DNA from 2 places in the Saccharothrix sp. CB00851 genome. Region 1 is predicted to be linked to the other one. Evidence: riboswitches for the same ligand, from Rfam matches in the RefSeq annotation. Region 1 holds a riboswitch; the other holds the start of a gene.
The links. Region 1 has a riboswitch for glycine ahead of gcvH (glycine cleavage system protein GcvH). Riboswitches for the same ligand answer to the same signal wherever they lie in the genome.
Positions count from the first base shown of each region.

Region 2: another riboswitch for glycine. It lies ahead of gcvT (glycine cleavage system aminomethyltransferase GcvT); the one in region 1 lies ahead of gcvH (glycine cleavage system protein GcvH).

Region 1 is NZ_LWLC01000016.1:76,320-84,128, reverse strand. It holds gene A6A25_RS17735 (hypothetical protein) at 1-40, opposite strand, end outside; gene A6A25_RS17730 (L-serine ammonia-lyase) at 239-1,603, opposite strand; gene gcvH (glycine cleavage system protein GcvH) at 1,608-1,988, opposite strand; glycine riboswitch at 2,107-2,201, opposite strand; gene ald (alanine dehydrogenase) at 2,397-3,503, shown strand; gene A6A25_RS17715 (hypothetical protein) at 3,846-4,028, shown strand; gene A6A25_RS17710 (hypothetical protein) at 4,034-4,408, shown strand; gene A6A25_RS17705 (ABC transporter ATP-binding protein) at 4,457-5,668, shown strand; gene A6A25_RS17700 (ABC transporter permease subunit) at 5,668-6,540, shown strand; gene A6A25_RS17695 (ABC transporter ATP-binding protein) at 6,635-7,809, shown strand, end outside.
Region 2 is NZ_LWLC01000011.1:14,550-22,358, forward strand. It holds gene A6A25_RS11920 (acetyl-CoA C-acetyltransferase) at 1-939, opposite strand, end outside; gene A6A25_RS11925 (acyl-CoA dehydrogenase family protein) at 1,136-2,284, shown strand; gene A6A25_RS11930 (CaiB/BaiF CoA transferase family protein) at 2,286-3,410, shown strand; gene A6A25_RS44690 (hypothetical protein) at 3,820-3,981, shown strand; gene A6A25_RS11935 (transcriptional regulator) at 4,183-4,671, shown strand; gene A6A25_RS11940 (hypothetical protein) at 4,784-5,170, shown strand; gene A6A25_RS11945 (DUF3817 domain-containing protein) at 5,186-5,488, shown strand; glycine riboswitch at 5,552-5,639, shown strand; glycine riboswitch at 5,641-5,735, shown strand; gene gcvT (glycine cleavage system aminomethyltransferase GcvT) at 5,861-6,964, shown strand; gene glyA (serine hydroxymethyltransferase) at 6,980-7,809, shown strand, end outside.

The DNA of each region.
Region 1 (7,809 bases):
GCTCCAGCAGGCCTTCCGATCGTGGTTCGAGTTCGCTCACCGCCGCGCTCCTCACCCTGCGACACGTAGGGCGAAGCCTAGACAAACTTGCCTCGTACGGCGACTTGCCTCACCGAGGCAACTGAGAGGAAGAGGCAAGTCGCCATCCATCGAACCCTCTGGCAGCCCTTCGGCCGGCATCGTTCACCACGCCGAAGGGCTACCAGAGTTCACCACCGAGATGAAGCCGCCGCCGGGGTCAGCACTCGATGACGTTGACGGCGAGGCCGCCGCGTGCCGTCTCCTTGTACTTGACCTTCATGTCCTTGCCCGTCTCACGCATGGTCTTGATGACCTTGTCCAGGGACACGAAGTGCGAGCCGTCGCCGCGCAACGCCATCCGCGCCGCGGTGATGGCCTTGATCGACGCCAGGGCGTTGCGCTCGATGCACGGGATCTGCACCAGCCCGCCGATCGGGTCGCACGTCAGCCCCAGGTTGTGCTCCATGGCGATCTCGGCCGCGTTCTCGACCTGCTCCGGCGTGCCGCCCAGCACCTCGGCCAGCCCCCCGGCCGCCATCGAGCAGGCCGAGCCGACCTCGCCCTGGCACCCGACCTCGGCGCCCGAGATCGACGCGTTCTCCTTGAACAGCACGCCGACCGCGCCCGCCGTCAGCAGGAACCGCACCACGCCGTCGTCGGACGCGCCCGGCACGAAGCGGGTGTAGTAGTGCAGCACGGCGGGCACGATGCCGGCCGCACCGTTGGTCGGCGCGGTCACCACGCGACCGCCCGCGGCGTTCTCCTCGTTCACCGCGAGCGCGAACAGCGTCACCCAGTCCATCACCCTCAGCGGGTCGGTGGCGTAGTGCTCGGCCTCCATCCGGCGGCGCATCTCGGCCGCGCGACGACGTACCTTCAGCCCACCGGGCAGCACGCCGTCGATCGTGCAGCCGCGCTCGACGCACGCCTGCATCACGTCCCAGATGTGCAGCAGCCCCGACCGCACCGCCGCCTCGTCCCGCCACGACAGCTCGTTGGCCAGCATGACCTCGCTGATCGACAGCCCGGTCTCCCGGCACCGCGCCAGCAGCTCGTCACCCGTGCGGAACGGGTGCGCGACCGACGTCTCGTCGGCCTTGATGCGGTCCGTGCCGGTGGCCGTCTCGTCCACCACGAACCCGCCGCCGACCGAGTAGTACACCGCCGAGTCGACCACGTCGTCACCCGAGTGGGCGGTGAAGCTCATGCCGTTGGGGTGCAACGGCAACGACTTCCGCCGGTGCATCACCAGGTCGGTGGCCTCGGTGAACACGATGTCCCGCACGCCGGCCAGCCGCAGCCGCCCGGTGGCACGGATCTCCGCCAGCCGCCGTTCGGCGTCCTCCGGGTCGACCTCCTCCGGCCGGTGGCCCTCCAGCCCGAGCAGGACCGCTTTCGGGCTGCCGTGCCCGTGCCCGGTCGCGCCGAGGGACCCGAACAGCTCGACGTGCACCCGGTCGACCGAGTCCAGCGCGGGCCGCAGCCGGTCGGAGAACATCATCGCCGCGCGCATCGGGCCCACGGTGTGCGAGCTCGACGGCCCGATCCCCACCGAGAACAGGTCGAACACGCTGATCGCCATGGCGTCAGTCCCCGGTCAGTTCCGCGTACTTCGCCGCGGTCAGCAACCCCGTCGCGTCGGTCACCGCCACCTTGAACAGCCAACCACCGCCGTACGGGTCGTTGTTGATCAACGACGGGTCGTCCACGACCTCGGTGTTGACCTCCACGACCTCGCCGCTGACCGGCGCGTACAGATCGCTGACCGACTTGGTCGACTCCAGCTCGCCGCACACCTCACCGGACGTCACCGCGGCGCCGACCTCGGGCAGCTCCACGAACACGATGTCACCCAGCGACTCCGCCGCGTACGACGTGATGCCGATCGCCACGGGCTCCTGGGTACCCGGCGCCCAGTCCACCCACTCGTGCTCGGGCGTGTACAGCAGGTTGTCCGGAAAAGTCACGACAGCGCTCCCTCACGGCAAGGTCCTCCAGCCCCACTCTGTCCTGGGACCTGAGAGCTTCGCCGTCAACGACGGCTTGCACCGTGGGTGCGCGCGTGAGCACGCTTTCCAGAGTCGCCTCACCCGAGCGGTTCTCGCTGCCTGAGAGTGTGCGGGGTACTTGCTCCTTCGGCGCCCCGGCCTGTTCACCGAGGTCTCTCCCGCGCGGGTTCCGGCGCTCATGACGCGCCGCGGCCGATGTTCAGTTGGTTGGCCCGAACGCTAGGTGCCCGTGCCGACGGGTGTCAACGCGGCCGAAGGCTTGTTCGACAAGCACAACGCCACACCATCGCGTTGGTGCTACCGGCACGATGACACCGAAAACCCGTTAACGGACCTTTGGTGTAACAACGGCCGAAGGAGCCCACCGTGCGGATCGCAGTTCCCCGCGAGATCAAGAACCACGAGTACCGCGTCGCGCTGACCCCGGCGGGCGCGCACGAGCTGACGCAGCGCGGTCACGACGTGGTCGTCGAGACCGGCGCGGGCCTCGGTTCGGCCATCACCGACGAGGAGTACCTGGCCGCCGGCGCGAAGGTGCTCGCCACCGCGGACGACGTGTGGGCCGAGGGCGACCTGGTGCTCAAGGTCAAGGAGCCGATCGCCGAGGAGTACCCGCGGCTGCGCAAGGGCCAGGTCCTGTTCACCTACCTGCACCTGGCCGCCGACCGGCCGCTGACGCGGGCGCTGCTGGACTCCGGCACCACCGCCATCGCCTACGAGACCGTGCAGACCGCGAACGGCGCGCTGCCGCTGCTGGCGCCGATGTCCGAGGTGGCGGGCAGGCTGGCGCCGCAGGTGGGCGCGTTCTCGCTGATGAAGCCGTCCGGCGGTCGCGGCGTGCTGCCCGGCGGCGTGCCCGGCGTGCACCCGGCGCGGGTCGTCGTGATCGGCGGCGGCGTGGCGGGCCTGAACGCGGCCGCGATCGCCGTCGGCATGGGCGCGGACGTGCAGGTCCTGGACACCAACGTGGACCGGCTGCGCCACATCGACGCGCTCTACCAGGGCCGCCTGCGCACCGTGACGTCCAACCGGTACGCCGTGGAGCAGGCCGTGCGCGAGGCCGACCTGGTCATCGGCGCGGTGCTGGTGCCCGGCGCGAAGGCGCCGAAGCTGGTGAGCAACGAGCTGGTGGCCGACATGAAGCCCGGCGCGGTGCTGGTGGACATCGCGATCGACCAGGGCGGCTGCTTCGCCGACTCGCGGCCGACCACGCACGCCGAGCCGACCTACCAGGTGCACGACACGGTCTTCTACTGCGTGGCGAACATGCCCGGCGCCGTGCCGCGCACGTCGACCTACGCGCTGACCAACGTGACGCTGCCCTACGCCGTCGCCTTGGCCGACCAGGGCTGGGAAGCGGCGCTGCGCGCGGACGCGTCCCTGGCGCCCGGCCTGAACGCGCACGAGGGCCTGCTGACCAACCTGCCGGTCGCGCAGGCGCACGGGATGACCCACACGCCGATCGACCTCTGAGGCGCGAACCGCGAAGGGCCCCGCTCACAGCACGTGAGCGGGGCCCTTGCCTACGTAAGACGGCCCGCTCAACCAGCCTGGGGGTCACTGGGAGCGGGCCGCGTGACCAATCTTAGCCGGGAACAGGGCTCCGTGCCCAGCGGCCCCACCGATCCGGCCGAAGTGTCACCCCTGCGGTGGCAACACGCTGTGTACACGTTCAAGCAATCGAATGAACCTGGGTGATAACGGGTAAGTCACGACGGCCTCGCGACCGATGCACAGGACGGGAACTCCGCAGCTACGCAGCGGGGTCGTCCGCTCGCGCGGCGTTCTGCCGCGCCACCTCCGATCGGAGTGCAGATGGCTGAACCTGAGGGCTGGATCGACTGCCACGACCCCTTCGGGCGGGACCGGTCGATGACCGTTCTCGTCGAGAACGACCGAGTTCTGCTGGTCGCGCCGCCGGGCGAGTCCGCTGTGATGTCCGTCACGCAGACGCGCAGGTTGCACCGCCTGCTCGACCAAGTCGCCGACAGGATGTGAGCGGCGTGGACGAGGCACTGCGCGCCGCCGTGCTGCGCCGCCTGGCGTTGCTGGACGAAGCCGCGGAGACCGGCGAGGCGGAGGCCCTCGTGCCGCTCGCCCGGTCCGAGATCCACCGCCTGGCCGACGGGTGGCGGCTGCTGCTGACCGTGCACCAGCCCGATCCGGACGGCCGCTGCGGCGCGTGCCCCGGCATCCTGCGGCACAAGAAGTGGCCGTGCCAGGTGTGGACGATGGCGCACCAGCACCTCATCGGCGACGGCCTGCCGCACCGGCAACGCCGCCGTCCGCTGCGGACGCTGCGCCATTCGAAGGACGTCGAGACGACCACCGAGATACCGAGGGTCGCGTCGAAACCACGGCACGCCCTCCCCGAGTGACCCTCCTAAGGCAGGATGACGCCCGGTAGGAGTACTCGGGAGGGACGCGTGCACGACGGCACAGGCCGCATCGTGGTGCAGAACTTGACCAAGCAGTTCGGTCCGGTCGCAGCGGTGCAGAACCTCAGCTTCACAGTGGAACCCGGTTCGGTGACCGGCTTCCTCGGCCCCAACGGGGCCGGCAAGACGACGACGCTGCGCATGCTGCTCGGCCTGGTGACCCCCACGGCGGGCATCGGACTGATCAACGGCAGGCCGTTCAGCCAGCTCGGCAACCCCGCGCGGGTGGTCGGCGCGGTGCTGGAGGCGCAGGGCTTCCACCCCAAGCGCACGGCACGCAACCACCTGCGGGTCTACGCCGCGGCGATCGGCGTGCCGGACTCGCGGGCCGACCAGGTGCTCCAGCTCGTCGGGCTCGGGGCGGCGGGCGACCGCAAGGCGGGCGGGTTCTCGCTGGGCATGAAGCAGCGGCTGGCCCTGGCCACCGCGCTGCTGGGCGACCCGCAGATCCTGGTGCTCGACGAGCCGGCCAACGGGCTGGACCCGGAGGGCATCGCGTGGCTGCGGACGTTCCTGCAGTCCTACGCGCGCAGCGGGCGGACCGTGCTGATCTCCAGCCACCTGCTCGCCGAGGTGGAGCAGACGGTCGACCAGGTGGTCATCATCAGCCGCGGCCAGACCATGTACTACGGGTCGCTCGACCAGCTGCGCGACCAGCAGCAGGCCCGCGTGCTGGTGCAGCCGTCGGACGTCGGCGCGCTGGTCGCGGCGCTGCGCGAGGACGGGATCACCGGGATCGAGCAGGTGCCGGACGGCCGCATCGCGGTCAGCGGCGTGGCGGCCAAGGAGGTCGCCGACACCGCGCTGAAGGCGGGCGTGTCGATCTACGGCCTGCAGGAGGAGAAGGTCGACCTGGAGCGGCTGTTCTTCCAGCTCACCAACGGCCAGTACGCGGCGCCGGGACAGAGCCAGTACGCGGCACCGGTCGGGTACCAGCAGCCGCAGCCCGGCTACCAGCAGTTCCAGGCGCCGCCGGGCTACCAGCAGTCGCCGCAGCAGTACCAGACTCCCCCGTCCGGCTACCAGCAGCCGCCATCGGGCTACGAGCAGTACCAACAACCAGCGCAGGGCTACCAGCAGCCGCAGGGTTACCCGGGAGCACCGCAGCCGCCGCAGGACAACCCCTACGGTCCGCCGCAGCAGCAGGACAATCCATACGGTCAGCAACACGGCCAGGGCGGCCTCGGGGGCGGTGCGTGATGGGCAACCTGATCAAGGCCGAGTTCCGCAAGACCACCACCACGGGCCTGTGGTGGGGCCTGATGATCCCGACCGTGCTGCTCGCGTTCGGCTGGGCGCTGGGCACCGGCGCGATCTTCAAGACCGTCTCCGACTTCATGGGCAGCAGCGACGCCGAGGAGCTGGCCACGCTGCTCAACGTGGACCCGTCGCAGTGGCAGATGTCGGTGTTCGGCATCGCCCGCAGCATCAACGTGGCCACGATCTTCCCGATGATCTTCGGCGGCCTGGCGATCGCGAACGAGATCAACCGCAAGACGATCACCACCACGTTCCTGACCGCCCCGAACCGGGTCTCCGCGCTGGGCGCGAAGATGGTCGTCTACGTCCTGTGGGGCGCGATCTTCGGCGTCGCGATCGTGGCGTCGGTGAGCATCGGCATCGCGCTGACCTCGAACTCCGGCTCGCTGCCGGACGCGGGCGGGTGGCTCGCGATGGCCGGCGTCGGCATCCTGTCGTCGATCCTGATGACCATGTTCGGCGTCGGTGTCGGCGCGCTGATGACCAGCGTCGTCGGCACCACCGTGGTGCTGCTGCTCTACATGCTGATCGTGGAGAACGGCCTGCACCTGGTGCTGTCGTCGCAGGGCCTGCCGGAGATCATCGGCTTCCTGCCCAACGGCGCGGTGAACGGGCTGACCGGCTCGGTGGCGTCGTCGCTGTTCCTGGCGAACGCGGGCGTCGTGCCGGACGAGATGGTCGAGGTGCTGCGGGCCATCGCGGGCGCGCTGGGCGCGTTCGACTGGTGGCTGAGCGGGTTGATCTTCCTGGTCTGGACGGCGTTGTTCTTCCTCGGCGGCTGGGCCACCACGCAGCGCAAGGACATCACCTGATCGCGTGATCTTGAACGCCTGACGGAGGCCGCCCCGAAGGTTCGGGGCGGCCTTCGTCACACCGACCCGGCCTGCGCTGTCGGTGGTCGGACCTATGTTGGACCTCGTGACTGTTTCCGACGGCTGGATCCGCAGGCTCGCCAGGGCGTGCTGGCGGCACCGCGCGCTCGTGGTGCTGTCGGTGCTCGCCGCCGTCGTGGGCGTCGGGTTGCAGGCCGTCGGCCCGTTGCTGATCAAGGTCGCGGTGGACGACGCGATGGTCGGCCGCACGGACCGCCTGGCTTGGCTGGCGATCGTCCTGGCCGGCCTGGAGCTGCTGACCTTCGGCACCGCGTTCGTGCGCCGGTTCCTCGGCGGGCGGCTGGCCGTCGACGTGCAGCACGACCTGCGCCAAGCCGTGTTCGGCGCGGTGCAGCGGCTGGACGGCCCGAAGCAGGACGCGCTGCGCACCGGCCAGGTCGTGTCCCGCTCGATCACCGACCTGCAGCTGGTCAACAGCCTGCTGTCGATGACGCCGCTGGCGTTCGGCACGGTCGTGTTCGCGGTGGCGGCGATCGTGGCGATGTTCTGGCTCTCGCCGCTGCTGACCGTGATCGCGCTGGTGATCGTGCCCGCCGTCGGCGTGGTCGCGGCCCGCAGCAGGCTGACGCTGTTCCCGGCCACGTGGTCGGCGCAGCAGCGCGCGGCGGACGTGGCTCAGCAGGTCGAGGAGACCGTGACCGGCGTGCGCGTGGTCAAGGGCTTCGGCCAGGAGGCGCGCGAGGTGTCCCGGCTGGAGTCGCGGGCCGCGCTGTTGTTCGCCGAACGGATGCGCGCGGCCCGGCTGACCGCCCGCCCGTCGGCGACGTTGAACTCGCTGCCGTACCTGGGCCAGGTGGCGGTGCTGGCGCTGGGCGGCTGGCTCGCGCTGCGCGGCGAGGTGACGCTGGGCACGTTCCTGGCGTTCGCGACCTACGTGGCCACCCTGGTCGGCCCGACCCGCCTGCTGGCGAACCTGATGGTGACCGCCCAGCTGGCGCGCGCGGGCGTGGAGCGGGTGTACGAGCTGATCGACTCGCAGCCGACGGTCGTGGACGGCGAGCGGGACGTGCCCGCCGGTCCGGTCGCGGTGGAGCTGCGGGACGTGACGTTCGGGTACACCCGCAGCGAGCCGGTGCTGTCCGGGGTGTCGCTGCGCGTCGAGCCGGGCGAGACGCTGGCGATCGTCGGCACGGCGGGCTCGGGCAAGTCGACCGTGTCGCTCCTGCTGCCCCGGTTCTACGACGTGCA
Region 2 (7,809 bases), on a different contig from region 1:
CAGCCGCGCCTTGTCCAACGCCTTGCGCGCGGCCGGGGCGGGACCGGTGAGCATGATCGTGGGCTCGGATCCGACGACCGCGGTCGCGATGATCCGCGCGCGGGGCGTCAGGCCCAGCTCCCGGCCGATGCGTTCGTTGCCGATCAGCATCGCCGCCGCGCCGTCCACGATCTGCGACGAGTTGCCCGGGGTGTGGACGTGGTCGATGCGCTCCACGGTCGGGTACCGGTCGATGGCCACGGCGTCGAAGCCCAGGTCGCCGTGGAACGAGAAGCTCGGCTTGAGCTTGCCCAGCCCTTCCAGCGTGGTCTCCGGGCGGATCGCCTCGTCGTGGTCGAGCACGACCGAGCCGTTCTGGTCGACCACGGCCACCAGCGACCGGTCGAACCAGCCCTTGTCCCGGGCCAGCGTCGCCCGCTGCTGCGAGCGCAGCGCGTAGGCGTCGACGTCCTCCCGAGTGAACCTCTCCAGCGTGGCGATCAGGTCCGCGCTCACGCCCTGCGGCACGAAGTTGACCGCCATGTTGGTCTCCGGGTCGGCCATCCACGCGCCGCCGTCCGAGCCCATCGGCACCCGCGACATCGACTCGACGCCACCGGCCACGACCAGGTCCTCGAACCCGGACGCGACCTTGGCCGCGGCGAGGTTCACCGACTCCAGGCCCGACGCGCAGAACCGGTTGAGCTGCACGCCCGCCGGCCGCAGGTCCCACCCGGCCGCGAGCACCGCTGTGCGGGCGATGTCCGCGCCCTGCTCGCCGACCGGTGACACGACGCCGAACACCACGTCGTCCACCGCGGAGGTGTCCAGGTCGTTGCGCCGCGCCAGCGCCGCGAGCACCCCGGAAGCGAGGGTGATCGGCTTGACGCTGTGCAGCGAACCGCGCTTTCCCCTGCCACGCGGTGTGCGCACCGCGTCGAAGATCAAGGCTTCGCTCATGTACTCCACGGTAACCACGGCACTCGACCCTGCCCATGACCGAGCGAGGTGACTTAATAGCTCACCATCCCGTGGGGTCGAGTCCTGAGGGCTCCCAGGCCGGGGGCGAGACCCTGACCGTTTTGCTCACGATCACGGGTCACCCTGGCGCGCTGCGGTCATGGCGGACAGGTCCGACCAGTGGGAACGTCGAGTCATGCCAACTCGCCGTTCCGCATGGATGACCGAGGACCTGGACCAGTTGCGCAAGCTGGCTCGGACGTTCCTCGAGAGGGAGGCGGTCCCGCACCAGGAGCGCTGGGCCGCGCAGAAGCAGGTGGACCGGGACTTCTGGACCAAGGCGGGCGAGGTCGGCCTGCTCTGCCTGTCCATCCCCGAGGAGTACGGCGGTGGCGGCGGCACGTTCGCGCACGAGGCCGTGCTGCTGGAGGAGCAGGCACGGTGCGGTGACAGCGCGTGGGGCAACAGCGTGCACAGCGGCATCGTCGCCCACTACCTCAACGCCTACGGAACCGAAGAGCAGAAGCGGCGGTGGCTGCCGAAGATGGCGTCCGGCGAGTACGTCGGCGCGATCGCCATGTCCGAGCCCGGCGGCGGCTCCGACCTGCAGAACATCAAGACGCGGGCGCTGCGGCGCGGCGACGAGTACGTGCTGTCCGGCTCGAAGACGTTCATCACCAACGGCGCGCAGGCCGACCTGGTCATCGTCGTCGCCAAGACCGATCCCAGCCAGGGCGCGACGGGCATCTCGCTGCTCGTCGTGGAGACCGCGCAGGCCGAGGGCTTCCGCCGCGGCCGGGTGCTGGACAAGGTCGGCATGCACGGCCAGGACACCGCCGAGCTGTTCTTCGACGACGTGCGCGTGCCCGCGGCGAACCTGCTGGGCACCGGCGAGGGTCAGGGGTTCATCCAGCTGATGCAGCAGCTGCCGCAGGAGCGGCTGATCATCGCGGTGGCGTCCGTGGCGGGCATCGAAGCCGCGGTGGACCTCACGCTGGCCTACGTCAAGGACCGCACGGCGTTCGGCCGCGAGCTGATCAAGTTCCAGAACACCCGGTTCAAGCTCGCCGAGTGCGCCACCGAGGCCCGTGTGACCAGGGCTTTCGTGGACGAGTGCGTCCAGGACCACCTGGCGGGCCGGCTCGACGTGCCCACCGCGGCGATGGCCAAGTGGTGGGCCACCGAACGGCTGTGCCAGGTGGTGGACGAGTGCGTGCAGCTGTTCGGCGGCTACGGCTACATGACCGAGTACCCGATCGCGCGCGCGTGGGCGGACGCCCGCGTGCAGAAGATCTACGGCGGGACGAACGAGATCATGAAGGAAATCATCGCGAGGTCCCTCTGACATGCCGGGACCTCTGGAAGGGCTCAAGGTCGTCGAGCTGGCGGGCCTCGCGCCCGCCCCGTTCGGCTGCATGGTGCTGGCCGACCTCGGCGCTTCGGTGGTGCGGGTGGACCGCGTCGGCGGCGGTACCGAGGTGCCCCTGCTCGGGCGCGGGCGGCGGTCGATCGGCGTCGACCTGCGCCGACCGGAAGGCGCCGAGCTGGTGCTCCGCCTGGTCGCCGAGTCCGACGTGCTGGTCGAGGGCTTCCGGCCGGGGGTGACCGAACGGCTGGGCATCGGGCCGGCGCAGTGCCTGGCCCGCAACCCGCGACTGGTCTACGGGCGGATGACCGGCTGGGGACAGGACGGCCCGCTGGCCGACCGCGCCGGGCACGACATCAACTACATCGCGGTGGCGGGGGCGCTGGAGCCGATCGGCCGGGCCGGCGCGCCGCCGACCGTGCCGCTCAACCTCGTCGGCGACTTCGGCGGCGGTGGGCTGCTGCTGGCCCTGGGCGTGCTGGCCGCGCTGTACGAGCGGGAGCGGTCCGGGCGCGGTCAGGTGGTGGACGCGGCCATGGTCGACGGCGCGGCGCTGCTGACGACGTTCCTGCACGGCATGTCGTCGGCCGGCGCCTGGCCCGGTGCGCGCGGGGAGAACCTGCTGGACGGCGGCGCGCCGTTCTACGACGTGTACGAGGCCGCGGACGGCGGGTTCGTCAGCGTCGGGGCGCTGGAGGAGAAGTTCTACGCCGAGCTGCTGGTCGTGCTCGGCCTGGCCGACGCCGGGCTGCCCGGGCGGCACGACCCGGCGAACTGGCCGGAGCTGCGGTCACGCATCGCCGCCGCGGTGGCCACCCGGACGAGGGATGAGTGGGCGGCGCTCGCGGAGGGCACCGACGCGTGCCTGGCGCCCGTGCTGGCCCCCGGCGAGGCGCCCGGGTACGGGCACAACGCGCGGAGGGGGACGTTCGTCGAGGTCGACGGGGTGGCGCAGCCCGCGCCCGCGCCGCGGTTCGACCGGACGCCCGCGGCCACGCCGGGCCGACCGCCCGCGGTGGGTGAGCACACGGTCGCCGTCCTGGGTGAACTGGGGCTGGGGGAGGACGAGATCGAGGGGTTGCGGCGGTCCGGGGTCGTCGCCTGAGGAGACCGGTGCCCGATTGGTCTGGAAAAGGGCGCGGTAAATCACCTGAAGGGGGACCGGAATTGAGTGGCAGCCCGCATCGACCTTTGTCACGCTCGGTGCGTACGTCGGCGCAATCAGGTGATGGGCGGCGAAGAGATGAACGTGTCTTGGAACCTCGGTGTCCGTGCCTGGGGGGTGGGCGAGTGCCCGTACCTTGGTGATCGGCGGGACCGCTGGTCCCCTTGATCGTCCGTTCGGGTGACAGTCGAGGTGGTTCCAGCCTGGTTGCGTGGTCGTTCCGGCGGCCGGTCGGGCGATGGCGGCGGGATCGACCGTCATCATCCGGGTGAATGAGGGACCATGGCCGTTGACACGACCGGAGCGGCGCCCGGCCGCCCTGCCCAGTGATACGGACGGAGAGCGATCAGTGAACGTCAAGAAGGTGGTGACGCTGGCGGCGGTCGCGCTGGTGCTGTTCCTCCTGATCACCCAGCCGAACGAGTCCGCCGAAGCGGTGAGGACCGCGCTCGGGTGGCTCCAGTCCGGCGCCGAGTCGATCATCACCTTCGTCCGCAGCCTCTTCGCCTAGATCACCCGCCGCACCGCCGCGAACTCCGCTCAATGCGGTCACGATCGGTGACTATGCGCCCCGGACGTTGCACCGTACGGGTGGAATGAGGGCTATAACGCCCTGGTAACAGGGTTTTAGACAAACCGGGGTCTAGCGGTTGTCGGTACCCGCTAATACGGTGCGTCGCATTGGCTGATCTTCGACCGATGAGGAGGCAGAATGGTCGAGGACTCCGGAGTCGACGAGCTGTTGCGGCAGTGGGCGGCTGAGCGCTCGGACGACGCCGAGCTGCAGGAGGTGAACCGGATCAAGGACGCGTGGCTCGCGGAAGCCCCGCCGTCCGCACCGGGGATCCCCGTGCAGCGGGCGAATGGCGGTTCCCGCGGCCTGGTGAAGGTCGAGTCCGCGGATCCGGCGTACGTGGCGGCGATGCGGAAGCGGGCGCCCGAGGTGCCCGAGGTCCTGCTCGCGGCCGCCGCCAGCTACTGGCAGCTGGTGGGTGACCTGTCCGAGGCGGAGCTGTGGTGGGACGCGGGCATCAGCCCGTTGGACCAGCGCGCTCTGGACTACCGGGCGGCCGGGCTCACGCCCGCCGACCTCGGTCGTCGCCTCGGCCCGATGACGGTGCTCCAGCACCTGCGTCGGGGTAGTGCGGCGGCCTGGTGCGTGGCCAGGCTGCAGAGGCAACGCCGGGACGGCGTGGCCTAGGTCCGACGAGTCGGGGCGGGCTCCTGAGGTCTTGGAGCCCTCACCTTTCCCAGGGGCGGGCTCCTGTGCGGGGAGCCCCAGCCCCGTGTGAAGTAGGAAGTACTCTTGAGGCGTGCGAGGCCTCATCACCCCCCAGCGGCTGGCCATCGTCGCCGTGTGCCTGGCGTCGCTGGTCGTGTGCTGCGGGCTGGCCTACTGGCAGTGGGAGCGGTTCTCGCAGGCCGGTGGCACGTTCCAGAACCTCGGCTACGTCTTCCAGTGGCCGCTGTTCGGCCTCTTCCCCGCGTTCATGGTGTGGCGCATCCGCAGGCTGGACGCCCGCCGCAAGGCCGAGGCCGCCGAGGCGCCCGCCGACGTCGCGCCGGAGCCGGTGGCCGAGCCGTCCCGGCCGGTCGTTACCGTTGAGCCCGTCAGAACACCCGCGCACGACGACGAGGACGAAGAGCTCGCGGCCTACAACCGCATGCTCGCCGAACTCCACGCGCGGGACCAGCGGTGAGGTGAAGGTAGGGCGATGAGCGGCGCGTTGAGCAGGTTCCGGTTCATGGCTTACGTGGTCGGTGTCGGCCTGCTGCTGCTCGTGGTCGCCATGATCGCCAAGTACGCGGGCGGCAACGAGGGCATGATGCAGGTCGTCGGCCCCGTCCACGGCTTCCTGTACGCGGTGTACCTGGTGCTCACCGTCGACCTCGCGCTCAAGGCCCGCTGGTCGATCAAGGGCACCGTCCTGGTGCTGCTCGCGGGCACGATCCCGTTCGTGTCGTTCTACGCCGAGCGCAAGGTGGTCGAGAGCGTCCGGGCCGAGAAGAGCCTGTGACCGGGGTTGACCCCGCCCGCCGGGCACCCCTAGCGTCTGGCGGTACCAACTGAACACGGCCGTCGATGTCGAGCGGGAGAGTCCCCGACCGGGGCGCCGAAGGAGCAACTCCTCCCCGGAATCTCTCAGGCACAGGTACCGCCCGACGAAGGCAACTCTGGAAAGCAGGCGCACCCGGTGCGCCTCGCCCACGGTGCAAGCCGCCCTCACCCGGCGGCGAAGCTCTCAGGCTCATGGCAGAGGGGGAGGCTCACTCGACGAGGAGTCTCCGGTGGACCGTGTCATCCTTTCGCTCGTGAATCTCTCGGACGTGCCGCCCGCCGACCCGACCGGTCGGCGCCGCCGCCATGTCCGCACCCAGGGAGGGCCCGCCTGATGGAAAGCCGCCGCACGCCCCTGCACGCCGAACACGAGGCGCTGGGCGCCATGTTCACCGACTTCGCGGGCTGGCGGATGCCGCTGCGCTACGACAGCGAGCTGGCCGAGCACCACGCGGTGCGCACGTCGGCGGGCCTGTTCGACCTGACCCACATGGGTGAGATCCTGCTCACCGGGCCGCAGGCGGGCGCCGCGCTGGACCACGCCCTGGTCGGCCACGCGTCCGCGATCGGCGTCGGCCGCGCCCGGTACACGATGATCTGCGAGGCCGACGGCGGCGTGATCGACGACCTGATCGTCTACCGCACCGGTGACCAGGAGTACCTCGTCGTCGCCAACGCCTCGAACGCCGCCGTCGTCCACGAGGCGCTGGTCGAGCGGGCGAAGGGCTTCGACACCACGGTCGAGGACAAGTCCACCGACTACGCGCTGCTCGCCGTGCAGGGCCCGAAGTCCACCGCCATCCTCGCCGGCCTCACGCCCACCGACCTGACCTCGGTCAAGTACTACGCCTCGTACCCGACCGAGGTGGCGGGCAAGCCGGTCCTGCTCGCCCGCACCGGCTACACCGGCGAGGACGGCTTCGAGCTGTTCGTCGCGCCGGACGACGCCGCCCACGTCTGGCAGGCCCTCCTGGAGGCGGGCGCGCCGCACGACCTCAAGCCCGCGGGCCTCGGCTGCCGCGACACCCTCCGGCTGGAGGCGGGCATGCCGCTGTACGGCAACGAGCTGGGCCGCGACCACACGCCGTTCCACGCGAACCTCGGCCGGGTGGTGAAGCTGGACAAGCCGGGCGACTTCGTCGGCCGCGACGCCCTCGCCACCGTCGCCGAACAGGGCGTCGACCAGGTCCTGGTCGGCCTGAAGACCACCTCGCGCCGTGCGCCCCGGCACGGCTACCCCGTGCTCGACGCGTCCGGCAACCCGATCGGCGAGGTCACCAGCGGCGCGCTCTCGCCCACCCTCGGGTACTCCGTGGCCATGGCGTACGTCACCGTCGGCAACACCGAACCCGGTACCCGGCTGTCCGTCGACGTCCGGGGCAAGCACGAGCCGGTCGAAGTCGTCGCACTGCCCTTCTACAAGCGATCCAGCTAAGGGAGAGACCCACACATGTCCGAGCACTTCAACACCTCCCTCGCGGAGTTCGACCCGGAGGTCGCGGACGCCGTCGCCGCCGAGCTGCACCGGCAGCAGAGCACGCTGGAGATGATCGCCTCGGAGAACTTCACGCCGGTGTCGGTGCTCCAGGCGCAGGGCTCGGTGCTGACGAACAAGTACGCCGAGGGCTACCCCGGCCGGCGCTACTACGGCGGCTGCGAGAACGTCGACGTGATCGAGCGCCTGGCGATCCAGCGCGTCAAGGACCTCTTCGGCGCCGGTTTCGCCAACGTCCAGCCGCACTCGGGCGCGCAGGCCAACGCGTGCGCGATGTTCGCCCTGCTCCAGCCCGGTGACACGATCCTGGGCCTCGACCTGGCGCACGGCGGGCACCTCACCCACGGCATGCGGATCAACTTCTCCGGCAAGCTCTACAACGTGGTGCCCTACCACGTCTCGGAGACCGACGGCCGCGTCGACATGGCCGAGGTCGAGCGCCTGGCCCTGGAGCACCGCCCGAAGCTGATCGTCGCCGGCTGGTCGGCCTACCCCCGCCAGCTGGACTTCGCCGAGTTCCGGCGCATCGCCGACTCCGTCGACGCCTACCTGATGGTCGACATGGCGCACTTCGCCGGTCTCGTCGCCGCGGGTCTGCACCCGAGCCCTGTGCCGCACGCGCACGTCGTGACGACGACCACGCACAAGACCCTCGGCGGCCCGCGCGGCGGCGTGATCCTGACCAACGAGGCCGACCTCGCCAAGAAGATCAACTCGGCCGTGTTCCCGGGCCAGCAGGGTGGGCCCCTGGAGCACGTGATCGCGGGCAAGGCCGTCGCGTTCAA